Regions from separate parts of the Priestia sp. ST2 genome, predicted to be linked through region 1. Evidence: riboswitches for the same ligand, from Rfam matches in the RefSeq annotation. Region 1 holds a riboswitch; the other holds the start of a gene.
What was found. Region 1 has a riboswitch for S-adenosylmethionine ahead of AC0KUU_RS14300 (hypothetical protein). Riboswitches for the same ligand answer to the same signal wherever they lie in the genome.

Region 1 (15,828 bases):
ATCTTTTATTACCGCACCTTTTTGGGGGAAGCTTTCCGATATAAAAGGCCGGCGTCCCATCTTACTTTGGGGCTTACTCGGCTTTAGCGCAAGCTTTTTTCTTTTTTCGGTGGCAGAAAACTCTCTGACTTTAATGTATACGTCGCGCATCATCGGAGGTTTGTTCGCAGGAGCTGTTATTCCTTGTGCTTTTGCATATGCTTCTGATAGTACAGATGAAGAAAACCGAACGAAAGCAATGGGACTGTTAGGAATGTCGATTGGCTTAGGCTTTATTTTTGGACCGGCATTAGGCGGCGTCCTTTCATCTTTCGGCTTGTTTGTTCCCTTCGTTATCTCTGGTATCTTGTCACTGATTATGACAGCGTTCTCATTCTTTACGTTAAAAGAATCTTTACGAAAAGAATCTGTTGATAAAGTACAGACATCGAGATGGCATGACTTCACGTCAGATTTTCAAGGAGCTATGAAGTATTTATATGTTCTTTCATTTTTAGCCACTTTTACGCTCGCTGGTTTAGAAGCTACTTTTCAATTTTTTCAAATAGCGAAAATTAATGCTACTCCTACGACAATCGGATGGATGTTTATGGCGAGCGGTTTAACTCAAGCGCTGATTCAAGGCGGTGTGCTGCAGCGATTTAAAAAAGGAAATGAAAAAAAGCTGATGGCCATTGGCTTATTGGTTTCAGCAATAGGATTTACGTCTATTTTGTTATCTTCTAGTGCCGTTAATGCTACCTTATTTTTGTGCATATTTACAGCAGGAAATGCCCTTATTCGTCCTTGTGTCCTCTCATTAATTACAATGAGAACCAAAGTAGGATATGGCTCTGCTTCGGGGCTAACCGCCTCAATGGATAGCTTAGGGCGTATTTTTGGTCCTCTGCTTGGTGCATTTGCCTTTAAACTCAATATGACGCTGCCCTTTATTATCGGAGCTGTTGTCACTTTAGCTGCTTTACTGCTGATTCAGCGTCATACAGTTCTAGATTATTCTGAGCAAACACTCTCATCGTAGAGGCCGGGACAACATTATTTTAGTCGAAAGAAGATCCGAACGGTGAATCGAGATTCTTGATGGAGAATCCAGCGCGTTCGGATTTTTTTATTGTTATGAGTATTCTAGCTGTGTTGATTGGAGAGCAAGACGGAGACTGCTGAGGAATAGAGGAAGAGATGAGACCCGGCAGGAGCGCAAGCGACGAGAAGGCTCAGCGGCCGCCCGCGGAAAGCGAAGTCTTGCACGGAAATCAACAGTCGATTCCTACTAGCTCATGTAGCTCATTTGTTGGTCTTTAGATTAATTTAGCGATGGATCAATCTCTTTTCATCGTTACTAACACAAGGTTATCAGCAGCTGCAGTGTGTTTTATAATTGAAAACTGATGCGCTTTGTACAGCTTAATCGCAGGTGTATTTTTTTCGGCTGTAGACACCATACATTCACATTCAGAATATCTTTGAAGTACATGTGTTAAAAGACGGCTTCCGATTCCTTTTCGAAAGTAACGAGGACGCACAACGAGGCGGCAAATCGTTAATCGCTCATTTTCTTTTTCAAACGACAGCACTCCTGCTAGCTTACCTTCAATCATTTCTCCGATAAACACTTCCTTGCTTTTCATAATATCTTCTTTGCTTTCTGTAAGCTGAGGAATATCTGAAAAACCAATGAGCCTTGCTTCTTCTTGATAAGCTTCTACTTGCACAGCTACTATTTGAAGAGAAATATCCACTCTTTGATGTTCGAGGATTTGAAGCATGAAAACCACTCCATTTCTTTCACAAATTTAGACAAATTCCATGTTTTCACTATATCCAAACGCCTTCCTTGTACATATTGTATTATGTACCGAATTAGCCAGGAGGTGTTTATATGCATATCACTGCTGAAAGAATTAGAGAAGCAACAGAAGCGATTGCTTCTACTGAGCTTGAAACGTTTATGTACCAAGAGCCAACTGCTCTTCACAGACGCTCTCGTCGTCGTTCTACTCGCCGCACTACTCGTCGCACTACTCGCCGCACTACTCGCCGTTCTACTCGCCGCACTACTCGCCGTTCTACTCGCCGCACTACTCGCCGTTCTACTCGCCGTTCTACTCGCCGCACTACTCGCCGCACTACTCGCCGTTCTACTCGCCGTTCTACTCGTCGTTCTAGCCGTCGCCGCTGTCGCTGCGGTTCACCTTGCTGCTCATACCCATGGTTTAATAAATCATTTGGCTGCTGCTTTAAAGGGCATGGCTGTCGTCGCTAAATAAATCTAAAGCAAGTCGAGTTTAAAACATACGCGGCTTGCTTTTTTTAAGATTTTTATTTTACATAATCATTCGTTTTACTCTTCTTGAAAAGGAAAACAACGTATAATAATGGGAAAGAATCTCTCTTAAAAGGAGGCCTATCCATGCACTTATCTTTTGATCATCTTGTTCATTTTTCACCTGATCCTATTAAAGCTCAGAAAGAACTAAACGAATACGGAATAAATGTCATTAAAGGCGGCATCCATGAAAAATGGGGCACTTTTAACACGTTGGCTTATTTTAACCTCAGCTATATTGAATGGCTTGGGCTTAGAGATATCGCGTTAGCTCAAAACGTTACAGATAATGACCTTATTCAGCAGCTTGTTAACGAACATACACCGCTTGGTCATTTTGGCCGATTTGCACTTCGTACAGATGATATGGATTTGCTGATAAAAGAGCTGGAAAGCAAGAACGTCACTGTAAAAGGTCCTGTAGCGGGTTCTCGCCAAACCAATGATGGAGAAAGACTTCAATGGAAAATGTGTTTTATTGAAGCTGACCACGATTCCCTGCCTCTTCCTTTTTTTATTGAATGGGGTGAACCAGAAGAAAAACGCAAGCCAAAGCTAGCGGATCTTTCTTCCCACCAAGCTGGTCAGCTGCAGCTAAAAAATATTTACTGTGCTGTACATAACCTCGAAGAATCCATCAGCAAGTGGACGAAACTGCTGGACGTTCAGTCTGGCGAAAGCTACAAAGACTCTTTACTTGATGCACGTTGTCAAAAACTATATGTCAATGGAGGAAACCTTATTTTTTGCAGCGGAACACAAGGTGTTGTCCATGATACATTAAAAAAAGTTGGAGAACGTCCATTTTTGGTTGAATTGGATCACGCTCTAACACCGCAACAAATTAACGTACAAGGAGCTTCTTTTAAATTCAACAAATAAACATCAGCGGACGGATGTTTATTTGTGTGCTTCTTTTATAGCTTGATAAATGAAATGAGGCAAAATTTCAAAGGAATACTGAACGTCTAATCTTTCGGTCCATTGATGCGCATCTCTTCCCAGCGGTCCAATGTTCAGCACCGGCATCTTCAGCTCCTCTAGCTCTTCTAGCGGGATATGATACCCTTTATTCCATAGGGGCATATTGGCTACTAACGTGTTAAATGTATGAAGCGGATGCTGCAGGCTGGCATAGCTTAAATCCGAAATTCCGCCAAAATAACTTTGTTCAACTAGCTCCAATTGGAATTGCTCTTTGGCAGTTGCCCGTACGTTTGACAAAATCTCTTGTACAAACGGATCATCATGTGAACAAACGGCCGGATAAAAAGGCGGCGTAAAAAATAAGACCATCATCGGAGCTGCTTCTTTACATAAACCAGCTAAAGAGTTTACTAATTTAATGGTTTTATTTCTGTCATCCTCCTCTTGTGCCAAAAGTGCTGCTTCCATTTCGTGCACATATTTTTCTCCGTGCTGTTTGACTGCATGAGTATAAAGTTCTTCATACGTCCATACGTTCACGTCAAGAGATGAACCCTCCATTCCCTCAGCGTACTGCCTAGCGGCTTTATTATAATGTTTTTTTACATTTAAAGCTGCTTTTTCAGCCGATTTCAACAGCAGATCTGTTACTTCTTTAAGAGAGCGGTTTAACATAAATAAATTAAATAATACAACGGCAGAGTGCGGAACTTGAACTGAATACTCTTCTTTTAAATCTTTTTGTATCAGCACCGTAGGAGGTGGACTCGTTTCATCTCTTACTTTTTCGCAAAAATCAACGTTTAATTCTATTTCTTTTGTTAAATAAGAAGCTAGTAAATTAGCATTTAAACCAGCTAGCGGTTCCCCTACATGAGTTTCTTTTCCATAACACAAAAAGCTTGGCATGATTTTTCCAATCGATCCTGAGTACACATAGTTCGTTTGATCTCCAGGATAGCGGCTGAACACCGGTTCTGCATTTAGCATGAGAGAAAAATCCAGCTGATGTTTGCGGGCAAGTTCCAAAAGAACAGGCACTGCTTTTCTCATCCCAAGCGAATTTACTTCTTCATCCGGTACCGACAGCAGCAGGATGTTTCCGTCAAACTCTCCGTTGCATGCTCGTTCAACCATACTGATATGCAGGGCAATGCCTGCTTTCATGTCCATCGTTCCTCGTCCAAAAAGCCAGTCTCCTTTTATCATATCTTTTTGTACGTGCGCCGGAACTTGTTCCATATGGTTATAAAAAGTACGTGTTAATGTATCAGCGTGAAAAGCATCCTTTTTCCACTGTCCATAATCTTGTACATCCACTACATCGTAATGACTTACTAGTACAACTGTTTTGTTCGTATTTTTCCCTTGAACAAAAGCTGTAACAATCGATCGCCCGTCTCCTGTTGAATGAAGCTCGACTTGCTCATTTTTTTGAAAGTAAGGCAGCTTCAATAAATACGATGCTATCGATTCAGCCATTTCCACTTCTGCCATCGTTCCTGTCACGCTAGGTATAGAAACCAATTCGCTTACAAGTTTTTTTAACTGTTCTTTTGTTTGATACAAAGATGTTTTGTTCGACATACCCTTCATCTCTTTCCTTTTTCTAAATTTTCTATCAAACAAAACCATTCGTCAATCCCTTTGACAGAGACCCTTTCATCCTATCCCTATGTATCATAGTATGGCGCTGTCTTTACGCACATGATAAAAAAAGAGTGCGCGGCTAGGGATAGCACCGCACACTCTTTTTTACTTTTGGTCATCTTCTAAAAAGTCTAGGATACGATCAATAAGCTGTTCGCTTCCTGCATCGTTTCCGTGTTCAAGAGACATTTCCATTTCAATGCTCCTTTCATAAAATATTCTTGTTTTATAACATACCACAATTCATTTCGAATGTAACCTTTAATTTGTGTAAAAATTTCGACAATTTATGATTAATTTTAAAACCTAGCGAGTATTGATTATACCCACCAGATTCTTTGCTTGTCAAAAACCATGCTTTCTATTTAAAAACACTTAAAAAATAGAGGCGCGAGCAGACTTCTTCTATAAAAGACAGCCTACTCGCTCAAGCTTGGAACAGCATGATGAATAAATTTCTAGTTCATTTGCTTTTTGTATATCTTTAATATCTATGCCTACAGCATATGTACGAACATGGTTTTCGACCACAATTTCATAAAATGTTTCTAACTCACGATAAGCTACTTGATAATGCTTTCCTAATAATTTCACTGCTTCCTTTAATGCTTTCTCTCCTGTATGTGCTGCAACTGCTGTATGACTCATAAAACCCTCTCCTTTTAGAAAAATAAAAAAAACTCATTTTGCTTTGATGCAAAATGAGTTTTTCACCCGTTTTATCACCCAAAGCACATGCTTTGCTGGTAGGAGCACCTTACATTCGTAGGTTGCTGTGGAGTCAAAGAGCCAGATCTCTCGTCCACTCGTGATAACTTTTTAATTTAAAATTTATTTTATCAAACAATTCCATCCGCGTAAATAGAAAAATAAAAATATTTTAATTTTTTCGGTAATGGAATGAATTCAAAAAATGAAAGCTTAGATTAGCAAAATAAGAAGCTGCTACAAGTAATGCCTCTTCATTTAATGAAAAAGAAGGATGGTGCCATTCATATTCTCCAGCTGTACCCATCCATACAAAAAATCCTGGTACATGCTGCTGATATACGGCAAAATCTTCTCCTCCAGGCGATTGTTCAGCTTCTACGACTTGATAACTAAGATCCTCTGCCGCTTTAATAGCCAGTTTTTCCAGCTTATCATCATTGTTGACTACAGGAAGATATGGATACCATTTAACGTCTACTGAAGCCCCGAAAGCTGCGCCAATCCCTTCAGCAGTTCGTTTCATAAGAGCCGGTATTTTTTCTCTCGCTTCTTCTTGAAAGGTACGCACCGTTCCTTCAAGCGTTACTTTGTCAGGAATGACGTTCCACGAGCTCCCTCCGTGGATTTGAGTTATGCTGACAACAACATTTTGAAAGGGGCTGAGATTACGGCTGACAATGGTTTGTAAACTAGTAACAATTTGACCAGCAGCAGCAATCGGATCTATTGTTTTTTCAGGAATACCCGCGTGACCTCCTACTCCTTTGACGTCAATTTCAAAACGATCAACGCTTGCCATTAAAGGTCCCGGTTTGATCCCAATGGTTCCTACAGGAAGATCCGGTTTGTTATGCATCCCAAATATCGCTTCCACTCCTTCGAGCACACCTTTTTCAACTAGCATTTTTGCCCCTGAAGCCGTTTCTTCGGCTGGCTGAAAGATAAATCGAATCGTACCGCAAAGCTCCTGCTGACGCTCTTTAAGAAGGATAGCTGCTCCGATTATAGAAGCCGTATGAAAATCATGGCCGCACGCGTGCATAACACCGTTCACTTCAGAAGCAAATGGCAGATTGGTTTTTTCTTCAATTGGCAGCGCATCAATATCAGCTCGAATAGCGATAGTAGGTCCCGGCTTTCCTCCTACAATTTCTGCTACTGTCCCTACGTCTAATTGGAATGCATCCGCTATAGAAATATCATAGTGCCTTAACCACTTTTTAATACGTTTAGTTGTTTCATATTCTTTCATTGAAAGCTCTGGAAACCGGTGCAGCTCACGGCGTATGTCTATTAACTCATTTAGTAGTAATTGATCTGTCATATTTATCACTCTTTCACATTTCTTAATTTGGATCACTTCTCTATCTTTTACGACAAAGAGTGTACCTTATTGAATTTTTTATAAAGAAATACGGTCGTATAACCTTCTGCAAGGCGCTTTTCTTTAGCTTGAACATATCCTTTTCGTTCATACATCTCAACTAACCAAGGATGTTCTTTTGCTGTTCCTAAAGACACACCTGTTGATTTAAACATATTTTTTATTATCTCTTCCTCTACTAGATGCAGCAGCTTAGATCCAACGCCTTTCCTGGCAAACGACGGGTCTACTGCAAACCACCAAAGATGCGGAACAGCAAACGGACCTGGATGTTCTCCCCAAGGCATTCGTATAGACACAGTTGCAGCGATTCTTTTATCTTCTTCATATACATAGCAAAGGTTTTGAGAAATATTTTTCTTAACCAGGGCAAGATCAGCAGTAGCTGCTAAGAAAGGAATGCCTAGCTCTCGAATAGGCTTATATGCTTGTAGAGTTAAGTTCAATAAGTTATCTGCGTCGTCATTTGTTGCCAAACGGAATTCATTTTTCATCTCTTCGTCTCCTTATGCAGTGCTTAAATATTTTATTTAACTTATAAGTTTACTAAGAATTAAAAAAGACAGACTGCCGCCTTGCGTACTCACTATACAACTGCTTTTATAACGTGTCAATTCTATTTATCGTTTTCTATAAAGGGTATAAATAAAACAAAAGAGATTGAGACATAACTAAATCACTCCAAGCTGAAGACGAAGAAATGGGATACATGAGCTGGACTGTTTGTTACACCGCTGTCGATTTTCGTGCAAACCTTCGCTTTCCGCAGGCGGCAGCTAAGCCTCCTCGTCACTTATGCTCCTGGGTGGCTCACCTCTTCCCCTTTTCCCCCAGAAGTCTTCATCTTGCCCTCCAACCAGTAGCTAGAAGCACCTACATACATGAAACCTACGTCCAACATAACCATGAAAAGATCTGAACGAAGTTGGATTCTCTATCAAGAATCTCCATTCATCGTTCGGATCTTCCTGCAACGAAAATACTTTTTTCACAGCCTCATTACGTATATACCAAAATCAACTTCAGGATTCACTTACCGTAGCTTTTAAAGTAGCTGCCAACACCACAAGTTCTTCTATAGATGCTAACTCCTCCTGTGAAGCCGCAGCTACTTCTTCAGCATAAGCAGCTGCTTGTTTAGCAACATCTGAAAGGCCCATGACAGACTCCATTACCTTGAACGAATACCCATCAATCTCTCCTGTTGCCTTTGTCATTTTGTTCATTTGTTCTTGAGCAGCAAAAACATCTTCCATGATTGTGGAAAATTGTTCATTTACATCTTCGACAGTGGCAATACCAAGTGTGACTTCTTCTGTATTGACTTCCATGTTTTGATAAGCCTGCTTTGCCTGCGCTTCAATTTCTTGTAACAGATGACTGATTTGTATAGCGGACGTTTTAGATTCTTCCGCTAGCTTACGTACTTCTCCTGCTACTACAGCAAAGCCTTTTCCATGTTCCCCAGCTCTTGCAGCTTCAATAGCAGCATTAAGTGCAAGAAGATTTGTTTGTTCAGCAATTCTTGTAATCGTGTCAATAATTCGTCCAATCTCTGTAGAACGATCTTCGAGTCCCTTTACTTCACTAGTGGATATCTTAACTGATTCATAGATTTTATTCATTTGGTCCGTCACCTCTTTCACCGAAACATTTCCAGTGGAAGCATGTTCAGAGGCTCTGTTCATTGATTGCTGTACCCTTGAAGAATGATCAGTCATTTTCTGAAGGAGCTTGGCCATATCCACCATAGCTTGCTCGGTTTCAACCACATTTAGCAACTGCTTATCAGAACCCGCAGCAATTTCTTGAATCGACATCGTAACTTCTGTCACAGCTGTTTTTGTTTCCTCCATGCTTGCAAACAGTTGCTCTGAGGAATGACTGACCGTGCTCTTTGTTTTACTTATTTTCTGACGCAGCATTCTCATGTGAATCATCATTTCATTAAATGAAGATATGAGTGTACTAATCTCATTTTTCCCTTTCAAAGGAGCAAGATCTACAGATAAATCACCGTTTGAAATCCCTTTCATTGTTTTTGACAAATTTTCAACCGCAATTATGTAGCGACGTATGATAAAATAGAACACGGTAGTTGTAAAAGAAACAAACAGAAATGTAATCACTAGCGTAATCGAAGCTGCTTGCTCTTGTTTCACAATAAGATAATAATTTGTTACTTCAATTACAGTAGATGTTATGGCCATCATGGCTGCAATCATACATAGCATTTTCATGCGTAAACTTTGAAAAGCTTTTTTCATTTTTTCATCCCCTATACAATCTAAAGACATAGAATGTCTAATCTATATTAGTAGTATCGGCATATTTTTATATTTTTTTGTAAAAACTAAAGAAGAATTGAAACAATTATTATTGGCGCTTTTCCACTAAATATTGGAATACATTTCATTCTGCAAGGCGCTGCAACAGCAGTTGATAACTGTCTGATTATTCTTTCATTTGACCAAACTCTACCTTTGCTTATAAAATGAAGATTTGTAGAAAGGAGTACGAAAAATTTTATGTATACGTATCAAACAGGCAATCAAACAATTGACTACAAAATTGAAGTCGTTCCAAATAGAACCGATATCACGGTGCAAATTTGTGACAAAGAAGGGGTAAAAGTTATTATCCCAAGAGGTCTTAATGAAAACAATGTGCGTTCAATCATCGCACGCAAAGCAACATGGATTTTAAAACAACTAAACGGTTCACAGCCAGCTGAGGAAAAGCCAGCTGCTCCAAAGAAAGAAGCAGTAAAAAAAGAAACAGCTAAAAAAGAGGCTCCTAAAGCAGCAGCTTCTGCAGCTAAAACTGGTTCTTTTGAAGAGGGAGACAAATTCCCTTACCTAGGACGTCAATACCGCTTAAACATCGTTCGTGGAGACGTAGCAAAGGCTGAAATGACATTCCGTGCAAAATTCATTGCTACAGTACCTGAAAGCTGGAACGAGCAGCAAACAAATGAAGGTATTGGACAACTGTTAACAGAATGGTACCAAGGCCGCGCAGGTGAAAAATTCCAAGAAGCTTTGAAATCTGTTAAAAAAACTGCAGACAATGCTCCTGAATCTGTTAAGTGGGACGAGTTAGGTGAAGAATACGCTACGACTCAAGATAATACAATCGTATTAAACTGGCGTTTGCTAACAGCTCCTCTTGCAACAATTGAATATGTCATTGCTTCTCAATTTACAAATGCAGATGAGTTATTCGAAGATGCAGCTGAACGCAAACAGTGGTTAAGCGATAACACCCTAAACGCATTTTAAGTTTATACATAAAAAAAGCACGCGGCGAACGCGTGCTTTTTTTATTTGGATAGAAGTACCCGAATAATCTCACTGCTCAAAAATTAGTTAACCTGATAGGTTCATTCAAGCGCAGTTTATAAACCAATATATAATATACATGTTTAAAGTTTTATTAATCTAATTTTAAAAGCAGTAAGTAAGAATAAACTGATTCTATAAAAAACTGCTTTCTATCCTTTTAATACTTTAAACGCTTCTCTTACTTTTCGTGCAAAATCTAACGGTGGTTCTACGGATTCAAAATGCATATACATTGCTCTCGGCTCTTCAAATAGCCAATGGTTGTGAACGGCCGTAACCTTAATGTCCCTTTTTCTAAGCTCCGTTAATAATGGATTTACCTCTTCTTGCAAAAGCACGGTTTCACCTAGATTTAGCGCTCTTCCCTTGCTATCTAAATCTTCAAAAGTAAAAAATTGAGGAGTAACTAACGGAGAGCGTGTTGGACGCCCTAAAATTTTAAAACGAATTGTCCGAAACTTTTGTACCAAACAAACGCCATTTTCATCTAAACTGCCTTGTCCACCTAGAATTCTCGCAAACTCCTGACATAGACTCTTTTTATTTTCCCAACTCATTATGCTGACTTCCTCTCTTGTAATAACTTGTCCTACCTTAATAAATATATGTGAAAGTTATCAAGTAGAAACGGCAAACACACAGGAAAACTACCCATTTTATAAATCCTGATTATCAAAAGTCATATTTATTTTTCTTTGTTCATATCAATAGCATGTATTTTTGAATTTAACTAAACAGAGAAATTTAGATGTCCATTTAAAAAATTTACTTAAACAGTTTTTTAAAATTGAATTTATAGGGGGAAGTAAAATGAAAAAAATAGGCAAAGATGATTTTATTTCGGGGTTTGTTCCTCATCATAATCATGGCTCAGTGGACTACACTTCTGTTGCGTCAGGACATGTCCATCAGTGCCTCGATGTAACGTCTCCTCCAATTCAAAGCGAGGATGGAAGCCACATTCACTATACAGAAGGCTATGTTGTTTTTGAAGACGGACATACACATCATTACAAAGCCTACTCTGGTCCCGCTATTCCCATTGGCAACGGTATGCATGTTCACTATTATGACTTTTATACCAGCGAAGACAACCAGCATCGGCATCATGTCAAAGGTGTAGACCATCCTGCTCCAGGCGATAGATAATGAAATAGTTTAATGCAATTAAGCCAAAGTCTCAGCTTCTGGACTGATTTTCATCTTGTGTTTATACCCCTTTATTAACAGTGAGACCTTTAATAGATAAAGGTCTCTTTGTGCATATATGAGTTAAATGCCAGTCTCTCCCTCTGCTTAAGCAAAAAAGGATACGCGAGCTCTTTATTCCAAAAGTTCGACATACCAGGTCTTTGGACATGTCAAAGTTTCTACACCAATCGATATATTGTGTTTTAAAAGAAAGATATATATAATCAAGAAAATGTTTGATTTTGTTTAAATGTGGATACGTATACCTATAAGCAAGATAACAAACACTTAAGATGAGTGGTTACGCTATAAAAGTTGTAATGACCATGTAAAGAAAGGAAGTGCAGCTTATGAAAGGACAGAGCTTTTTTATTTTAGGACTTATATTTGCTCTTATCATTGCTGTTTTAGCTGTAATTAACAACGATCCTGTACAATTTAACTATGTATTTGGTTCACAAAAATGGCCTCTTATTTTAATTATCTTAACAACGGCCGTGTTTGGAGGAGTTGTTGCTGCTTCATTGAGCTTTGTAAAAATTGTTCAACTAAGGGGACAAGTGAAACAGAAAAACAAGCGAATTGCTGAGCTGGAAGAAGAAATCAAGCAGCATAAGCCTGTTGAGCCTGTTGTGGAAGAAGAACCAAATCAACCAGCTACTCGAACTGAGCGCGCTCAGTTATAATAAAGAAGAGCCGTTATTCCCTAGAATAACGGCTCTTTTCATTTTTTGCTCCCTCATGCATATTTTTGGCATACACGCATAAACAGATAGATATGGAAAACTTTAGTTCTGAATGGTACAATCAACACTGTTATATCTCTATGAAAAACTTAAATTGACAGTCTTACCGTTAAGAAGGTGTTCATCCATTATGGTCAATAAAAAAATAAAGCGTGAAATTCTTACATACATAAGCGTCATCCTCGGCACCGTTTTGCTTTCTGTTGTCGTTCAGCACTATTGGTTTCAGCCCTACACTGTAAAAGGCGATTCTATGAAGCCTATTTTGCACGAAGGCAATCGAATTATTATTAACAAACACAGCAAGCTGGGGCGCTTTGACATTGTCGTTTTGCAAGCTCCCTATAGCAGTGATTTTCTAGTAAAGCGCATCGTCGGCTTACCAGGAGAAACGGTCGAATACAAAGATGATGTTCTGTATATAAATAACAAAGTCAAAAAAGAACCGCATCTTCATAAATATTTATCCAAAGTGCCCGCTTACGAGCGATTTACTGAAAATTTTTCCACGTACGAACTGTCTCAAGACGGCACGATACCCGATGGATACGTATTAGTGCTAGGTGACAACAGACGCATTAGCCGAGATGGCAGACATTTCGGCCTCACTCCGATTTCTTCGATCATGGGAGAAGTCAATATGAAATACTGGCCTTTAAAGGAAATGACTCTTATGCATTAACACATAAAAAAGAAAGCTCAAAAGTGAGCTTTCTTTTTATTTTGGATTTTCCTTGTTTTCTACATGCTGTTCTTCTGCAAATTCTGTGTCATACGCTAGTTTTCGCTTAAAAGCGGGACGCGTTCTCGCCGTATGTTTCGTTTCAATATGGTTGAATAAGTAGCGGTGAACAAAAACCTCGGCAAATGTAATAATAGCTGCAGAAATAATACTTCCCCAAGCAATTTGAACGTAGCTGTCTAATAACAATGTTCCAAAAATCCATACGCTCATATAGGTTAGAACAAATTCAACAATAATGGCATCACGGTTGCCCACTCGAGGCAGTACAATTCGATCCACTACTAAATATGTCACAACTGTCGTTAGCAAGCTAAAGGAAATAATGTCTCCGATGGTTGCATCAAAAAACAAATCAAGGCCTATACCAAACGCAATAAGTGCCGCTGCAAATTTAATGAGCAATAATGTTGCATGATTCATATTTGAACCCTCCTTTTTCTATATTAATTTGAACAAAAATAGGGAAATTAATACCTTTTTTGCCAAGAAGGGTATAATATAGGCAAAGCCAGTACGCTTGAGGCTGCTCGAGCGTACAAGAATGATTTGGGAGATGTTGTAATGATTGTACTAGAAAATAGCAAAATGAAAGTAAGTATTCAAAAAAAAGGAGCGGAAGTTGTAGAAGTATTTCATAAAGAAAAAGACCTGCAGTTCATGTGGAGCGGAGACCCCGCTTATTGGGGACGAGTATCCCCCGTATTGTTTCCAATCGTAGGCCGATTAAAAAATGATCAGTATACCGTTGATCAGCGCGAATACTCTTTGCCACAGCACGGTTTTTTACGTGATTCTGCTTTCAGCGTGATCGAACAAACAAACGAAACGGCACGGCTGCAATTTGCTACAAACGGCCGCTTTAAAGACGTATATCCGTTTGAATGTTCAGTTGAAATCAGCTACCGTCTGGAAAATAACCGATTAACTTTTCAGTGGAAAGTAGTGAACGAAGATAAAGACGATATGTATTTTTCAATTGGAGCCCACCCTGCTTTTCGTATTCCGTTACGTGAAAACGAGCAGATTTCTGATTACTTTTTAGAAATAGAGCCTTCTGAAACTACGCCGAAGGAATTTATATTAAAAGACGCTCTTATTCATGAAAAAGGAGCTGCAGAAAATTTGCATCAGCTGCCGCTAAGCGCAGATTTATTTGCAAATGATGCGCTAATTTTTAGTCATATTGACGGAATTACGATTAAATCGCCGGTTAATGAAAATCAAATTAACGTTCAGTTTAATGATTTCCCGTATGTCGGTATTTGGTCAAAGTATGATGCAGAAAATCATACAATCGCTCCTTTTCTCTGTATCGAACCTTGGTTTGGAATTGCAGATACGCATGATCACAACGGAAATTTCAAAGAAAAATTAGGCATCAACCGTTTATCAAAAGACGGTGTATTTCAAACAGAATTCTCTGTTTCCTTTAGTTGATGCAACAAACACATAACATAACAAAATCAATCCAATCTTAAGACGAACAAATGGGATACATGAGCTGGACTGCTTGTTACACCGCTGTTGATTTCCGTGCAAGACTTCGCTTTCCGCGGGCGGCTGTTGAGCCTCCTCGTCGCTTACGCTCTGCGGGGTCTCACCTATTCCGCTTTTCCCGCAGGAGTCTTCTCCTTGCCCTCCAATCAACAGCTAGAAGCAGTTAAATAGATTAAGCCTGCGTTCACCATAACAATAAAAAGCTCCGAACGATTACTCGTTCGGAGCTTTCTTCAACTAAACTACTTTTGTTCCTGCTTCTTTTTACATTAGTTATTTACAACATCGCTATTTTTTAGCGCATGGACTTGTTCTATTAGCTTCTGAACATATTCTTCGCTGAGTACACCTGTTGCCCCTCGAATAATTTCAGTCGAATAATGATCCGGAGGTGCGACTTCTTTTTCTTTATTTAACACAAAAAAAGTAAGAACATGATCCACCATCTTACCTTCATGCTCGACAGAAATAATAGCAGGACGATAGCCATTATTATCTACGCCTTCTCTGCCATACAGGTACGTAATTGCTTCAGGCGGCACGCGGTACAGTTTGCCTTCAACGACTCCGCCTTCTTCCACCATATCTGCACGTCCTCCGTCATGAATAACGTGGTTATATCGAAGCGTATAGCCTTTAAAAACAGCTCTGCCGAGACAGTCCTGGAAATGCTGATCCACCCCGTGCTTAATAAAACGATCGTTATCCATACATGAACCGTAAGCAAAATACAGCATACCTTCTAATAAATCTTCTTTCCACACGCGCCAGTTTCCGCTCGGGATAAATTCGTGCAGCAGCGAACGATCGCTTGCCACATACACAACGGCTTCAAATTCACCTTGGTCCGTTTCAACCGTTTGCACAACTTTATCATATTCATTATCTTTATGACCTTCATGAATGTACCCTTCTAATTCATCAAGAGCCTTCCACATAAGCTGATCGGTCACTTCATATACTTCTCCGTATACACTATGTTCACTGTCAATATCAAGCATAGGATAGCCTTGCTTTGTGTCATATAATTTCCCTTTCGTTTTTGCCTGCTTGGCAATAGGGCGCGCATGATGCAGCAATCCGTGATTACCTTCTCCTTCAAGAAGCGTTCCGTATACAAATAAATAATTGCACATACTCCTTATTCCCCCTCTTTCTCTTCATAAAGCTCTAGCGGTAACCCGTCCGGATCAGCAAAAAAAGTGAATTTTTTTCCCGTTAGTTCATCTACCCTAATAGGTTCCACATCAATCCCTTGCTGCTCTAGTTCACGCTTGGAATCCTCTACGCTTTCAACGGCAAAAGCT
Region 2 (15,828 bases), 220 kb from region 1:
GCAAATAGTTGATGAGGTGGGGTATCATGGAGAATTTACCCTTCATATACTTTAATAATTGAAGAAAGGTGGTCGAATAATGAAGCAAAAAGAAATCCCTCAATACGCTCTGTTTGTGAATGTAAAAGATTTAAAGGAAATGCAAAGAGATATTTGGTCAGAAGAAGCGGTTCAGGCAACGATGAAGTTTAACAAAAAACGCTACGATATTGATTTGCTGCTAAGAGGCTCCCACATTCGGAAGATGAAAAAAAAGTCATATTATATTGAATTTTATTCTCCAAAAATATTTCAGCGAGCCAAAGAAATACACCTAAACGCTGAATACAAAGATCCATCGCTTATGCGCAACAAATTGTCCCTCGATTTTTTCTCTTCTTTAGACGTTTTATCTCCTCATTCTCAGTTTGTCACTCTTAAGATTAATGGGAAAAATGAAGGAATATATCTTCAACTCGAATCGGTAGATGAACTATTTTTGAAAAAAAGAAATTTAGCGGATGGATCCATATTTTATGCAGTGGACGGAGATGCTAATTTTTCTTTGATGAGCGATTTGGATAAAAGGCCGAAAACAACTTTGTTATCTGGATATGAAGAAAAAGCAGTGAAAGAAGGGGATGAGGAAAAATTAGAAAAGTTTATATTTAATCTTAATACGTGGACAAATACGGAATTCGAACAGAATATTGAGAAGTACCTGAACGTCGACCGCTACTTATCTTGGTTAGTCGGTATTATTTGTATGCAGAATTACGACGGTTTTGTCCATAACTATGCCCTCTATCTAAATCATGAAAGCGGGCGCTTTGAACTGATTCCATGGGATTATGATGCAACTTGGGGAAGAGATGTAAATGGAAAAGTAATGGAAGGAGACTATGTCCGCGCACAAGGATTTAATACGCTTACAGCTCGCTTACTGGCCGTGAACAGCATTAAAAAGCGGTATATTCAAAAAATGAACAATGTTCTAAATAATCAATTTACAATAGAATACATGAAACCAATCATTTATCAACTGCATGAGTATATTGCTCCTTATGTATTAAAAGATCCTTACGTAAAAGATAACTTGGAACAATTTCACAAAGAACCGGAATTTATGCTGTCTTTTATAAAAGAACGAACAGCATATATTGAAAATAACCTTTTGACTCTTTAAAAAGAGGTAGATTTATAGGCAATTTATAGGCAACAGTGGATTTTGTTAATAATAGGCAAATGCAGGAAATCAATAGCTGTACATGATACGTATATATACAGTATGAATGACCAATAAGGATAACTAATAAGGAGGAAAAACAATGAGTAACTATTACTATGGCCAAGAACAAGGGCAAAATCAAAATCCACGCCAAAAATCAAGCCAAAAACGCAGCCGAAATATACAAATGCCTGATAAAGGCTATTCTTCTCACTTCAAACCCCTAAAAGGAAGAGTGGTGACCGTTTATCGTGGAGGACCTGAATCTAAAACAGGTTATTTGGTTGACGTGCAATCAGATTATTTAATCTTAGCAGTGGAAAGCAACAATAATAACAATAATGGTGAAAATAACAACCAAAACAACCAAAACAACCAAAACAACCAAAATAATAATCAACAAGAATATACACTTGTATATTATCACTTAGCGCATGTAAAAAGTATCACTGAAGATACTATGTCAAATTCGGCACAAACGTTTACTGGAATTAGCGCAGAATTAGAATTATATCGAGGAAAAACTTTTGCTACAACTTTATCATTGATGAAAACTAAATATGTGCAGGTTAACCAAGGTGGACCTGAGAAAAAAGCAGGTCAGCTTCTTGATGTCTTAGGTTCATTTGAATCTGCTTATATAGTATTACTCACAGAGGACGACGGTGTCGTCTATATTAATACTGAACACGTTAAGAGTGTGAGTGAATATCAAAACAACAACGGAGATCAAACTAGTCAATCTGCAAATGAACTCTTAGTGAGCCAAGAACCAGAATATATGAAATCCAAAAGCTTTAACGATCTTTTTGCCCACCTTTCTCATAAATGGGTATCAATCAATAATGGAGGACCTGAAGCTGTAGAGGGCGTGTTAGTACAAAGCCGAAATGGTACATTTACACTTGTGCAGAATAATCAAGTATTACGCTTACAGCCAAGACACGTTAAAACCATTTGTGTGGGAGCAAAAGGGGCTTTTAAGCAAAACGATAACAATCAAAATAATGAAGAAACAGAAGAAAATGGAGAGGCTGAAGCTGCGAAGTCTACAGAAGAACGTACAGGAAGCCGTACGGGAGAACGTACAGGACGCCGCACGGGTGGACGCACAGACGATCGCTCGGGAGGACGCCGCACGGGTGGACGCACAGACGATCGCTCGGGAGGACGCCGTACGGGTGGACGCACAGACGATCGCTCTCGAGGACGCCGTACGGGTTCACGCTCTTCAGCACCGGCCGAGAAAGTTATTAAAACGAAAAATTATCGTTGGAAAGCATGATGAAATGGAACATAAAAGGTGCTTATAAAGCACCTTTTCTAACATATAGAAAAAAGGAGGAGAATGAGTATGAGTATGAATCATTATATCAATAAAATTGTGGAGTTGGATATTTCAGGTAAAACGAGATTTGTTGGCAGACTTATTGATCTTGGATTAGATATTATGGTTTTGTATAATGGACATGATTATTTGTATATTCCTCTTTTACACATGCATCGTTTGCGGGAAGTATCCGAAGAAGACTATACGGTTTTACGTGAAATAGAAGAGAATTTGATAGAAGAAAGTCAGCGGATTTCTTATCGTAATATTTTACAGCAGGCAAAAGGGAAATTTATTGAAATTTATGTAACGGGAGGGAAATCATTGCATGGCTATATCACAAGCGTGCTGAATGATTATCTTGTGTTTTATTCTCCAGTGTATAAAAATGTCTTTGTTTCTCTGCATCATTTGAAATGGCTTACCCCTTACAGTAATGAGTTAACCCCTTATTCTTTAAGTGACAAAGAGCTCCCCGTAAGGCCCGCCTCTGCACCTTTTGTCAGAAACTTTGAAGAGCAGCTTAAAAAATATGAAAATCAGCTGGTCGTATTAGATTTAGGGGATCAATCAGAAAAGATTGGCGTACTTAAAGAAGTTTCTAATAATATTGTTGAACTAATTACGGCAAATGGAGAAAGTATGTATTGGAAGTTAGCTCACGTAAAATCTGTACACTTGCCTTAAAAAAAGAGACCTCGCTTTCGTCTCTTTTTTTATGTGTTTATCAGGACAAGTATATTGAATAAACAAATGAGACGATTTAAATTTTTTAGAAAATTATGTTGACAATATAGAAAATCTTTATTAAAGTTATTAACAACAAACGTTAACCACCAACAATTATATAGAACTCTTATCCAGAGTGGCGGAGGGACTGGCCCTGCGATGCCCGGCAACCATCAAATGAAACATTCATTTGAACGGTGCTAATTCCTGTGGAACATCAGTATTGTTCTAACAGATGAGAGAAATCGTGTATAAACGAACACTCTTCCATCTGTGAAGAGTGTTTTTTATTTTGAGTTAAGGAGAGAAATAGATGAAAATTGAAACTTTATTAGTTCGTTCAGGAGTAGGTCGTGACCCTTCAACAGGTTCTATTACAACCCCTATTTACCAAGCATCAACATTTGCTCATCCTGCTTTAGGGCAAAGTACAGGATTTGACTATGCACGTACGGCAAATCCTACTCGTACAGCATTAGAAGAAGCAATTGCTGCTTTGGAAAAAGGAGAAGTAGGAGTAGCATTCGCTTCAGGAATGGCGGGTGTAATGGCAGTTTTAGCACTATTTAAAAACGGAGATCATTTAATTGTATCAGAGGATTTATACGGAGGAACGTACCGAGTACTAAATGAAATTTTTTCAGAGCAAGGAATTACTGTTTCGTACGTCAACACAGCCCATCTCGAACAAGTAAAAGATGCGCTTCGTCCCAATACGAAAGCTTTATTTATTGAAACACCTACGAATCCAATGATGCACGTGACTGATTTGCCAGAAGCAATTGCGTTAGCTAAACAGCATGATTTGCTTACCATCGTTGACAATACCTTCATGTCCCCTTATTATCAGCGTCCTTTAGAGCTTGGAGCAGATATTGTGATACATAGTGCAAGCAAATACATTGGGGGTCATAATGATGTAGTTGCTGGTCTTGTAGTCGCTCGATGTAGTAGCTTAGGAGAGAAAATTCGTTTTTATCAAAATGCAGCTGGGGCAATCTTAGGTCCACAGGATAGCTGGCTGTTATTACGTGGTGTTAAAACGCTAGCGCTTCGTATGGAAAAGCATAATGAAAATGCACTGAAAATTGCAAATTGGCTTACTGCTCATGATCTCGTGGAAAAAGTGTATTACCCTGGTCTTGAAACACATCCAGGCTATGAAATCATGAAGAAACAAGCAACTGGATTTGGAGGCATGATTTCTTTTGCTGTCTCACACCCTGACATCGTGTCAGTACTTTTAGAAAATGTCAAAGTTATTACATTTGCAGAAAGCTTAGGAGGCGTGGAAAGTTTAATGACATTCCCAGCTCGTCAAACACATGCTGATATTCCGGAAGAAATTCGAAATCGTGTCGGAGTAACAAACTGTTTACTGCGGTTATCAGTTGGAATTGAGCACGCAGATGATTTAATTAAAGATTTGAAGGAGGCATTTGATGCATACCAACAATAATAAACATAGATTTGGTACGAACTTAATTCATGCAAATACAGGAATTGACGGTCATTTTGGAGCGGTTAACGTACCTATTTATCAGGTATCTACATTTAACCAAGAAGATGAGACGAACAACGGCCGCTATGACTATTCTCGTTCAGGAAATCCAACTCGTGAGGCTTTAGAAAACACCATTGCTCAGCTAGAAAATGGATACGCTGGTTTTGCTTTTTCATCAGGTATGGCTGCTATCTCATCGGTGTTATCTATTTTTGAATCAGGGGATGAAATTTTAGTTTCACATGATACGTACGGCGGGACATATCGTGTATTAACACGATTATTTTCAAAGTTTGGTATCAAAACAACTTTTGTTGATACAACGAAGGTTGAGAAAGTAGAAGAAGCTATCACAAAAGATACGAAGGCTATTTATATCGAAAGCCCTTCAAATCCATTTTTACAGGTAACGGATATTAAAGCAGTAGCAAGTTTGGCGAAGGAGCGCAACCTCCTTACAATTGTGGATAACACGTTTTTAACACCTTATCTACAGCAGCCGATTGACCTTGGTGTAAATATTGTGATTCATAGTGCTACAAAATATCTCAGCGGTCACAGTGACGTCATTGGCGGTCTAGTTGTGGTAAGCGATGAAAAGCTAGCAGAAGAAGTAAAGTTTGTACAAAATGCTTTTGGTGCTATCTTAGGACCGCAGGATTGTTTTTTACTGCTTCGAGGAATTAAGACATTAAAAGTTCGTTTAGATCAGCAGTTAAAAACAGCGCTGCAGTTTGCAAAGTGGCTTGAAGAACAATCTCTAGTGAGCCGTGTATACTACCCGGGCTTAAAAAGTCATCCGGACCACAAACTGATTTCAGAACAAGCAAATGGATACGGAGCTATGATTTCTTTCCAAGTACAGGATGAAAAAGTAGCGCGACATATTTTACAAGGAGTCAAATTGGCTTCAATTGGCGTTAGTCTAGGTGCAGTTGAATCCATTCTAACGCATCCTGCAACAATGTCTCATGCGAGTATCCCAAAAGAAGTGCGTGAAGAAAAAGGAATTACTGATTCACTTCTTCGCCTTTCAGTAGGGTTAGAGGAATTTGAGGATTTGAAGCAAGACTTTAACGCTGTTTTTCAAAGCTTAGAAGAAAAGGCGTTAATTAAATAAAGAAAAGAGACTGGGACAAAAGTATTGTAGTTAAAGTTAAACAAGAACTATTAATCAAAATTACTGATTAATAGTTCTTGTTTTTTGTTGTCACGGTGAACGTAGGTTTCATCTATTTCGTTGCTTCTAGCGGTTCAGCTCCTTTATCCCATTTGTTCGTCTTTACACTGGATTGATATCCGTTATATACAGCTATCTAAAAGGTTTGTGTATAGGGACGTAAGCGCAACTTTTTCATCAGAGGAAAGACTGCTGTTTAGAATTCTTTTTATGCCAAGGTGATATTTTACATACGGTGTTTGCCGGACGCGTGGATGAGTCATTTCATCTTTTAAATCCTTCATAATGGCTTCGTGAAGCTGATCTTCACTTGTCATGGCTTGTTTAGAAGCGAACGAACGGTTCAACCATAGGGTTTGATAAGCTGCTAGTAAATGTTCAGAAGTCATTGTGCAAAGAGCTCCTTTAGATTAGTTTCTTCATTATAATAATCTATAGTTTACCATAAGTATTAATACGTGTACGTAACTTTTACAGAAGCAGATACAGTCAAGGACTGAGCTTGAATAGGGGGAGAGGCTGCTAATAACTTAGGCGAGGAGCCAGATGACTGATAGACGGGGCCTTCTTCGATTAAAATGGGGATTTGGTTAATAGGGAGCTGCAGCGTGTTGGCAATGGTAAAGGCCTTTTCTTTAGCGTTAAGCAAAGCTTTACTTATCGCTTCTTGTTCATATTTATCATCATTTGTAACGTGGAATTGAAGATCTTGCGCTACGTTGGCGCCGCTTGAAAAAGTAGCGTTATAGACATCGCCAGCTTGTTTTACATCTTGTACTCTTACTCTAAATAAGTGCTGTACTTCGTATCCAGTAAGAGTCGATTTTCCATCACTGTAATCATATTTAGGATTTATGGTGAACGAAGCTGTTTCAATTTGCTGGTCATTGATTCCAAGTTTTTTTATTTCTTGCAGCAAAGTATTTGAAACAGCTGAATTTTCTTTTAAGGCTTCTTGAACGTCTCGGTTTTCCGTGCGGGTTCCAATCGTCATGGAAATTTCATTTGGAACTGCTGAAACACTTCCTTCACCAATTACTTTAATTTCTCTATTTTGTGTATCTACGCGCAGTTGCTGTGTAGGTTCGTAAGGGAAATAAGAATGTTGCATGTAAAAACCCTCCTTAATCTGTCTTTAGTACATATATATGACAACATGGCTTGCATTAAAAGCAAAAAGTACACAAGTTACGACTTGTGTACTTTTTTTACTATTTTGTATGCTGTTCTAATACGCTTTCCATGTTTCTAAATTGATCTTCTACAGCTTTTGAAGGCTTTTTTGTTAACAGACTTACTACAATAACAGCCAGCAAGCTTAAGAAAAATCCAGGAATCATTTCGTAAAGGGCATCCTTCAATGGAGTATTTACCCAAATTAATACTGTAGCAGCACCTACAATCATCCCTGCAAGTGCTCCCCATCGAGTCATACGTTTCCAGTAAAGACTTAGTAAAATAGCAGGACCAAAAGCTGAACCAAATCCAGCCCAAGCATATCCAACCAGTCCTAAAATCGTATCACTAGGTTTTAAAGAAAGCAAAATGCCAATAATTGCAACACCTAAAACTGCAGCTCTTCCAACCGTTACAAGCTCTTTGTCAGAGGCCTTGCGTCGGAAAAATGTTTTATAAAAGTCTTCTGTAACAGAGCTTGCCGTTACAAGCAGCTGAGAAGAAATGGTACTCATAATTGCCGCTAGTAAAGCTGCATATAAGAATCCAGTAATTAACGGATTGAAGAGTATATCCGCAAATTTAATAAAAATAGTTTCAGGATCTGCTAATTTCATACCTGTTTTTTCTACATATGCAATCCCAACCAGTCCTGTCAGCATAGCACCAATAATAGAAATAATCATCCAGCTCATTCCAATACGACGTGCGGGTTTTAACTCCTTAACAGAAGAGATAGCCATAAAGCGAACGATAATATGAGGCTGTCCGAAATAGCCAAGTCCCCAGGCTAAGAAAGATATAATACCTAAAACGGTCGTACCTTTAAAAATGTCAAGGTATGCTGGATTAATGTCCTGTACAATATCTATTGTTGTGTTAACGCCTCCAACATTGGTGAAAGCTACAATAGGTACTAAAACTAAGGCAAGAAACATAATAACACCTTGAACAAAATCTGTTAAACTAACGGCTAAAAATCCACCGAAAAGGGTGTAGGCAATAACAACAGATGCTGTTACAAATAAGCCAATTTGATAATTCACACCAAATGCCGATTCGAATAATCGTCCGCCTGATACCATACCAGCTGAAGTGTAAAGAGTGAAGAAAATAAAGATAACAATCGCTGATACGGTTCGAAGAATCTTGGCATGGTCGCCAAAGCGATTTTCAAAAAAGTCTGGAATTGTAATGGAGTCATTCGCTACTTCCGTATAAGTGCGAAGACGCGGAGCGAGGATTAAATAATTTAAATAAGCACCAATAGATAAACCTACTGCAAGCCATAAACTTGAAAGACCTGTCACATACATGGATCCTGGAAGCCCCATTAACATCCATCCACTCATATCTGAAGCGCCAGCTGAAAGCGCAGTAACGGCCGGACCTAGTCCGCGTCCGCCTAGCATGTAACCCGATACGTCCTGAGTTGTTTTTGTGTAGGCATACCATCCTATTCCAAGCATTCCTACAAAATAAATGCCCAGTGAAATATAAACACCAATATCCACCAAATCTCCCCTTTATGCATTTTTTATGCATGAAACGAGCAGTGCTCGCCATGCAAACATCTTATGGTTTCTAAAACTAACAAACTTTCCCCTTACTATCAACCCACAAAACCGTAAATTACCTAAGTCTAAAATCCCCTAAACCTTTATATTATAGAAATGAAATCGTTTTCAAAATAAAGTAAAATAAAAATATTCAGAAATTTATAAGCGCATTTTTTATGCAATATTTTATGCAAAAAATAAAATAAAAAGAGCATTTCGTAAAATGCTCTTTTGACATTCATGTATATTAGCGTGAGTTCGGGAATACGCGGCGAACAACTTCTGAAAACTCATCAAACAGTCCAGAGACTGGTTTGCCGGTTTGAAGCTTGTCTACATATCCGTTCATACGGTTTACAAAGTCAGGGTTTGTTGATACAAACACTCGATGAACACTGCCGTCAGCTTTTCTCACTTCATGTGCGATCTTATGCTCCATATCTTTTGTGAGATTACCTTCTTTGTTATCGTCTAACACAGCTGCTACGTAAGCTGTATGATCGGTTACGATTACGTTAGCATCTTTAACGTTTTTTAATGCTACGATACGATCAGCCGCCACATCGGCTACTCTCATTCCGCCCGACTGGTTATATTGTTCTTTTTCGTTACGCTGTACATCTTGCGTATCGTTCACGTCATTCATTTTCGTTTTATTGTTTCCATTTTCATATGTGACGTTGCGGACTGTATCATCATCAATGACGCCATCTTTACCTTGATCTGCTGTGCTGCAGCCGAATAAAGAAAGGGTCGTCATGCAGCCTACAACAAACAAAAACGATTTCTTCATAGTATCACTCCTTATAAGTTTTAACCTTTCTTATAATTTGTTAAAAACGTGTGAAGCATACATGAAAAATATAAAAAAGCCTATACTATCGAAAAAGGAGGAATATGTATGAGTGGAATTCAACAAAGCATATTTGTGCTTCATACAAAAGAAGAAAACCATGAAGAAACAACAACGTTTGCACTAACTTCAGAAGAAGCTAAGTTATTATTTGAGACCCTGCAAAATAAACGAAAAGAAATTATCGACGCCCATATTGATAACATGTTGACGTAAGGAAGATCAATATTTTGCAAAACGGCTGAGCCATATACTAAGAATGGCCCAATATTTGCATTTTACATATAGATATAGTATAATGTAAACGCAACCAAATTTAATAAATGTAATGAATACTACGTTTGACCATACACTCGAATTAGATTTAGTGAAAATTCACTTGTTATAAAGGAGATCTACTTCGCGTAGGTCTCTTTTATAATATGTGAATTTTTTATTTACGGTATAAATGTAAATATAGAGTAACATATTAAAATTTTTACATTTTTTGGAGGTTTTTTACATGGCTACTACAGGTACAGTAAAATGGTTTAACAGTGAAAAGGGCTTCGGTTTTATCGAAGTACCAGGCGAAAATGACGTATTCGTTCATTTTTCAGCTATCCAATCTGAAGGCTTCAAAACATTAGAAGAAGGCCAAAAAGTTGAATTTGAAATCGTTGAAGGTCAACGTGGACCTCAAGCGGAGAATGTTGTAAAATTATAATTCAACGCTACATATGAAGGCTGCCGACAGGCAGCTTTTTTTATACAAATTTGTTTTATTTGTATGATTAAGAAAATAGATTAAAGTAGGGAAGAAGGGAAGGCATGAGTTCATTTCATTGCTGTGCCACATGTCAACATTTTCAAAGTATTAAATTGGATAAGGGAATGAAATATCGATGCAAAAGACTGGGCTATGAAACCCGTCCTTCTTATCAGTTTACATGCTGGGAGCCAAAAGAAGTAGTTAAAAAGCTAATGGAAAAACGAAATCAAAAATGAGGATTGGACATAACGCAATCAATTTAATCTACAGACGAACAAATGAGATAAATGAGCTAGTAGGGATCGTTTTTTACACAACAGCTAGAAGCAGTTACATACATAAAACCTATGTTCACTCTACCAATGAAAAAATCCGAACGAGTTTGATTCTCTACCAAGAATCTCGATTCATTGTTCGGATTTTCCTTCAACTAAAATACGTTTGTCCCAGTCTCTTTTAATTATTCCTCGTTATTTGTACCTTCCTCTGAAGGTAAGTGCTTCCCGCAAAACTCTTTTACAGCTTCTTCTTCCTCTTCTTCAAGGTCGAAGTCTAATACTTTATTTGTTGAAACTTCGTAAAAATGAGTTTGGGCAATAGAAGTGTTATCTTTGCCTTTAATATATACTAAGCGTAGTGCTAGGTCGTTGCCCGTATATAATTCATCATCTTCTTCTACCTCAATGTATAAATGAAATTCATAGCGTTCACCTAGAAGGAGACCAAATGGATCCTGCAATTGTTCAGCTGTATATTCTTTAATTGTAAACATATGTACGTCCTTTCCATATATCAGTAAAATGCTTGCATCATCTATTATAGTTTTTCTTTGCAAAGAAAGAAAGTGCATGCGTAATCCATGCACGGATTTATTCCTTGATCATTCTATTTAGCGAATCGATGGCGCAAGAACTTCGATGATTTACTTAAAGGCGGAAGAAACGCGCGTATGTTTTTGCTTATACATGGCAGCATCTGCTTTTTGAATTAATGTATCTAGGTTGGTGTCGTCTGAAGGCGCACATATAATAAATCCGTAACTCGCAGACAGGGCATATGGCTTATTAAATTCTTTCTTTTTATCTTCTAGCTGTTCATTAATATTTTGCCACAGCTCTTGTACGTATTCTTCCGTTTGTTCAGGAGCAATTAATAAAAACTCATCGCCTCCGTAGCGAAAGAGCGTATCATCTTTGCTAATATAACCACTAATTGATTCTGCTATTGTTTTAATAAGCCAGTCGCCTTCTCTATGACCGTATTGATCATTTACTAGTTTTAAAGAATTAATATCGATAAAACATAATAGAAAAGATGTATGATTGGTTTTAGCTCTCAGCAGTTCCAGCTGCAGTTTTTCCATTCCGCTTCTTCGATTTAAAATTCCGGTTAGCATATCAGTTGAAGCGTGTAAGCTCAATTCATGCTCAACCGCTTTTAAATCGGTTATATCGGTAATACCTGCGAGTATGCAGCTTTCGCTTTGATACTCTAGTAATTCATAATTGATCATAACCCACTTAGAATCTCCATGTTCACGTGCTTCTAGGATGTGGTTTTTTACATATTTCTTTTGTTGAAGACGTTTTAAAATCTCCTCTCGATCTTCATCAGTAGGATAGATTATAAATCCGTCTATTTGATCAAGATCTTGAGCAGCAAGATTGTAAAAATGAATAGCTTTATTGTTAATGAGCAGCACTTTGTGGTCGGATAATCTCGTTAATAGTAAAGGATAGGGATTAATTTTGAACAGCGTAAAAAAATTACGTTCGCTTTCTTTTAGCTGTAAATGATTCATATATTCTTTGTGACGGTATGTATAAAGAATGTACGAAATAAGTAAAGCGATAGCAACTGCTGCAGTTGTATTGATCTGCTTTGAAATAAGAGAAAAAGAATCTGGTACATATCGTGATAAGCCGTATAGTAAAAAAAGATGGTTAGGAATAAAAATGATGCACAGATGTTTTAATTTCATAGGACATAAAACAGCTGTGGAAATCAAAATCATCATATACACGTCTACGCGACCTGTGAAAAGCTGACTGTTAATAGTAGAAAGTGCTGCAGCAAATACGTAATAAAGTATATAGCCATATACAATGGTGCTTAAGTAGTTAGCAAACCGTTCTTTTCTCTTACTAACATAATAGAAAAATAAATAAAGAGAGGAGAGAGCAAAACTAGTGAAATGAATACCAATTAGTGTATGTCTAAACTGAGATGTCCCCGCATGTTGAAGTAAAGAAAACCCTATATAAATATAAATAGGATAGGAAACTACAAGAGCAAGTGAAACTAGCTTGACTCTCTGTTGAAGCATCTCTACATTCGTTTTATCGAACATTTTATCTTCATTAACTTCTCTTCCTGAAGGAAAATGACATTTCTTCAGAAAGGAGAAAGGTAAAAGCGAAAGAAGAAATGACATGACCATCATCTCCATATCTTTTTTTAGGTATTTTAGCATGTTTGTATAAGAAAAGACATGAATTTTTTAGATGAGAATGCCTGCTTTTTGATCAAGAAAAAGCATAAAGATTTACATGATTAAAGGTGAGGCCAAAGAGCCTCACCTTTTTTATTGAAGTTTATTGGATTCAGCATGTCGTACAAACATGGTCTCATCTTCTACTAAGCCGCAAGCTCCGCACTGAATACGTTTTTGCGGTCCGTTATAAGCAGCGTGAAAGGCATCGAGCGTATCGTTTGTGTATTCTTCTACGACGTCTCCGCTTCTTGGGTCCATTTTTACAGGTTTTGCATTTTGTTCAATAATATTAAAGCGCGTTCGATTTGTTTTGCAGCTAGGGCAAAGATAAGGGCTTCCCATTTTTAACATCTCCTTGAAAAATTTACTGTATTAATACCATGTCCGAATCCCCCAAAAACATACAAAAACTTATGGTTTTCTATCGAACGTTCATTCGTTAAAATAGAAGCAGGTGATGAAAATGAGAATACGAAAAAACTTACAAGAAGTAATGGATATCTTGCAAACGAATCCGTCATATCAAAAAAATATTGTTCATTGGCATACAATCGAAGAGAAAGAAGCTAAAACTGCGCCATTTCCGGCTTCTTTGCATACGAAACTGCGGCAAGCACTTGAGAACCGAGGAATTGGTTCGCTTTATACGCATCAAAAAACAGCGTTTGATTTGGCGACAGCTAAGAAGAATGTTGTGGCTGTGACGCCGACAGCATCGGGGAAAACATTGTGCTACAACTTGCCAGTACTCCAAAGTATTATGGAGAATGATCAGGCTAGAGCTCTTTATTTGTTTCCAACAAAAGCCCTTGCTCAAGATCAAAAAAGTGAATTAAATGAAATCATTGAAGAAATGGAAGTGCCAATCAATAGCTACACGTATGATGGAGATACTCCGGCAAATATCCGTCAAAAGGTAAGAAAAGCAGGTCATATTGTTATTACGAATCCAGATATGCTTCATTCAGCTGTTTTACCTCATCATACTAAATGGGTATCACTGTTTGAAAACCTGAAATACATTGTGATTGATGAACTTCATACGTACCGCGGTGTTTTTGGAAGCCACGTAGCCAACGTTATACGCCGGTTAAAGCGAATTTGCCGCTACTATGGAAGCAATCCTATCTTTATTTGTACATCAGCCACCATCGCTAACCCAAAAGAACTCGCTGAACATTTAACGGGAGCTCATGTTATGTTAGTAGATAACAACGGAGCGCCTAGCGGCCGCAAGCATTTTATTTTTTATAACCCGCCTATTGTTAATAAACCGTTAAACATTAGAAGAAGTGCTACGCTTGAAGTGCGAAATATTGCAGGAGAGTTTTTGAAAAATAAAATTCAAACGATTGTATTTGCACGAAGCCGAGTACGAGTAGAAATTATTTTAACGTATCTGCAGGAGCTCGTAAAAAACCAGTTTCAAAATAAGTCTATTCAAGGGTACCGCGGAGGATATTTGCCGAAGCAGCGACGGGAAATAGAAAGAGGACTTCGAGAGGGGAGTATTTACGGGGTAGTCAGTACGAATGCTTTAGAGCTAGGAGTGGATATCGGGCAGCTGCAGGTGTGCGTGATGACAGGTTATCCAGGCACGGTTGCAAGTGCTTGGCAGCAAGCAGGACGAGCAGGGAGACGTCACGGAGAAGCCGTCATTGTGATGGTCGCAAGTTCAAGTCCGCTTGATCAGTATATGATTCAGCATCCGGACTACTTTTTTAGCAGAAACCCAGAAACAGCTCGAATTAATCCTGATAATCTTGTTATTTTAGTCGATCATTTAAAATGTGCGTCCTATGAGCTGCCGTTTAAGCAGGGAGAAACATTTGATGGGGTAGAAATTGAAGATGTGCTGGAGTTTTTGCAAGAAGAGCGAGTGATTCATTTTAGCGGAGACAAATGGTACTGGATGAATGATTCGTTCCCAGCTCATAATATCAGTCTGCGTTCTGCATCCCAAGAAAATGTTGTCATCATTGATCAATCGGACGTTGCAAATGTGAAAGTAATTGGAGAAATGGATCGCTTTAGTGCCATGACGCTTCTTCATGATGAGGCGATTTACTTGCATCAAGGCATTCAGTATCAGGTAGAATACTTGGACTGGGATGAGAAAAAAGCGTATGTTCGTGAAGTCGATGTAGACTATTTCACCGATGCAAACTTAGCGGTTAACTTAAAGGTGCTAGAAGCTGATAAAGAACGGATGGAGAGAACATATTCAATTGGTTATGGCGATGTAATGGTCAGCGCTATGGCTACGATATTTAAAAAAATAAAGTTTGAGACGCATGAAAACATAGGGTCAGGTCCCATTTCACTTCCAGAAGAAGAGCTTCATACAAATGCCGTGTGGCTAAGCTTTGAAAAAGAACAGTTTTACGAATCTGAAGAACAACGATTGGAACAAGCGCTCATTTCCGTGGCAAATGCCCTTCAGTCAATTGCACCGCTTATGGTGATGTGCGATCCGTCTGATTTACATGTAGTGCCTCAGGTAAAAGCGGTGCACAACGAACAGCCGACTATCTTCTTATATGATCGATACCCGGGAGGCATTGGGCTAAGTGACAAAGTGTACGAACAAATGAATGATGTGCTAAGTCAAACCAATCAATTAATTGTAAATTGTTCTTGCGAAAGCGGCTGTCCGTCTTGTATCGGTATGGAAGCACAGGGAGAACACGCAAAAAGCGATGCGCTCGTGCTGCTACAACAACTGCAAAGTAGGTGAACTCTTGTCTTTTAAAAATAAATTAAACCGTATGAAAAAGCATCTTCATGTTACAGAAGCAAAGCCGCCGGTTGAAAGTAACCCGCAGCGACCTAAGAGCGCATCTATTCCCTATGAGCAGGAATGGAAGGGAAATTATGCTGTGCCTTACTTTGCGGAAGACAGCTACTGTATGATTAGAGAAGTGGTTTACCCGCTCGACTACAAACATGGACATTATGAATTTAATGAGCTGAAAAAAGTAGTGGAAGTATGGAATCGGTCTACAGTTGCTCATCCGCTTTCATCGAAAGGCCACACATATTCAG

Region 2: linked by a shared signal. The riboswitch ahead of AC0KUU_RS13220 (trans-sulfuration enzyme family protein) and the one ahead of AC0KUU_RS14300 (hypothetical protein) in region 1 are both predicted to bind S-adenosylmethionine.

Annotation. Positions count from the first base shown of each region.
Region 1 is NZ_JBVVNT010000003.1:350,896-366,723, forward strand. Features, by position in the region: gene AC0KUU_RS14275 (MFS transporter) at 1-1,021, shown strand, start outside; gene AC0KUU_RS14280 (GNAT family N-acetyltransferase) at 1,320-1,766, opposite strand; gene AC0KUU_RS14285 (CotG/ExsB N-terminal domain-containing protein) at 1,880-2,263, shown strand; gene AC0KUU_RS14290 (VOC family protein) at 2,411-3,208, shown strand; gene AC0KUU_RS14295 (M20/M25/M40 family metallo-hydrolase) at 3,227-4,840, opposite strand; gene AC0KUU_RS14300 (hypothetical protein) at 5,309-5,551, opposite strand; SAM riboswitch class I at 5,620-5,721, opposite strand; gene AC0KUU_RS14305 (amidohydrolase) at 5,784-6,938, opposite strand; gene AC0KUU_RS14310 (GNAT family N-acetyltransferase) at 6,986-7,492, opposite strand; gene AC0KUU_RS14315 (methyl-accepting chemotaxis protein) at 8,021-9,265, opposite strand; gene AC0KUU_RS14320 (M48 family metallopeptidase) at 9,527-10,279, shown strand; gene AC0KUU_RS14325 (DUF1259 domain-containing protein) at 10,492-10,899, opposite strand; gene AC0KUU_RS14330 (YmaF family protein) at 11,153-11,491, shown strand; gene AC0KUU_RS14335 (LapA family protein) at 11,884-12,219, shown strand; gene lepB (signal peptidase I) at 12,410-12,961, shown strand; gene AC0KUU_RS14345 (YndM family protein) at 12,998-13,444, opposite strand; gene AC0KUU_RS14350 (aldose 1-epimerase family protein) at 13,586-14,461, shown strand; gene AC0KUU_RS14355 (gamma-glutamylcyclotransferase family protein) at 14,791-15,657, opposite strand; gene gloA2 (SMU1112c/YaeR family gloxylase I-like metalloprotein) at 15,663-15,828, opposite strand, start outside.
Region 2 is NZ_JBVVNT010000003.1:134,027-149,854, reverse strand. Features, by position in the region: gene AC0KUU_RS13235 (CotH kinase family protein) at 80-1,165, shown strand; gene AC0KUU_RS13230 (spore coat protein) at 1,395-2,492, shown strand; gene AC0KUU_RS13225 (hypothetical protein) at 2,562-3,224, shown strand; SAM riboswitch class I at 3,391-3,508, shown strand; gene AC0KUU_RS13220 (trans-sulfuration enzyme family protein) at 3,580-4,725, shown strand; gene AC0KUU_RS13215 (trans-sulfuration enzyme family protein) at 4,709-5,890, shown strand; gene AC0KUU_RS13210 (hypothetical protein) at 6,073-6,339, opposite strand; gene AC0KUU_RS13205 (SIMPL domain-containing protein) at 6,402-7,061, opposite strand; gene putP (sodium/proline symporter PutP) at 7,162-8,595, opposite strand; gene AC0KUU_RS13195 (YhcN/YlaJ family sporulation lipoprotein) at 8,933-9,478, opposite strand; gene AC0KUU_RS13190 (hypothetical protein) at 9,587-9,754, shown strand; gene AC0KUU_RS13185 (cold-shock protein) at 10,041-10,244, shown strand; gene AC0KUU_RS13180 (hypothetical protein) at 10,349-10,525, shown strand; gene AC0KUU_RS13175 (DUF6509 family protein) at 10,750-11,061, opposite strand; gene AC0KUU_RS13170 (sensor domain-containing diguanylate cyclase) at 11,212-12,723, opposite strand; gene AC0KUU_RS13165 (hypothetical protein) at 12,874-13,125, opposite strand; gene AC0KUU_RS13160 (DEAD/DEAH box helicase) at 13,247-15,520, shown strand; gene AC0KUU_RS13155 (ribonuclease H-like domain-containing protein) at 15,525-15,828, shown strand, end outside.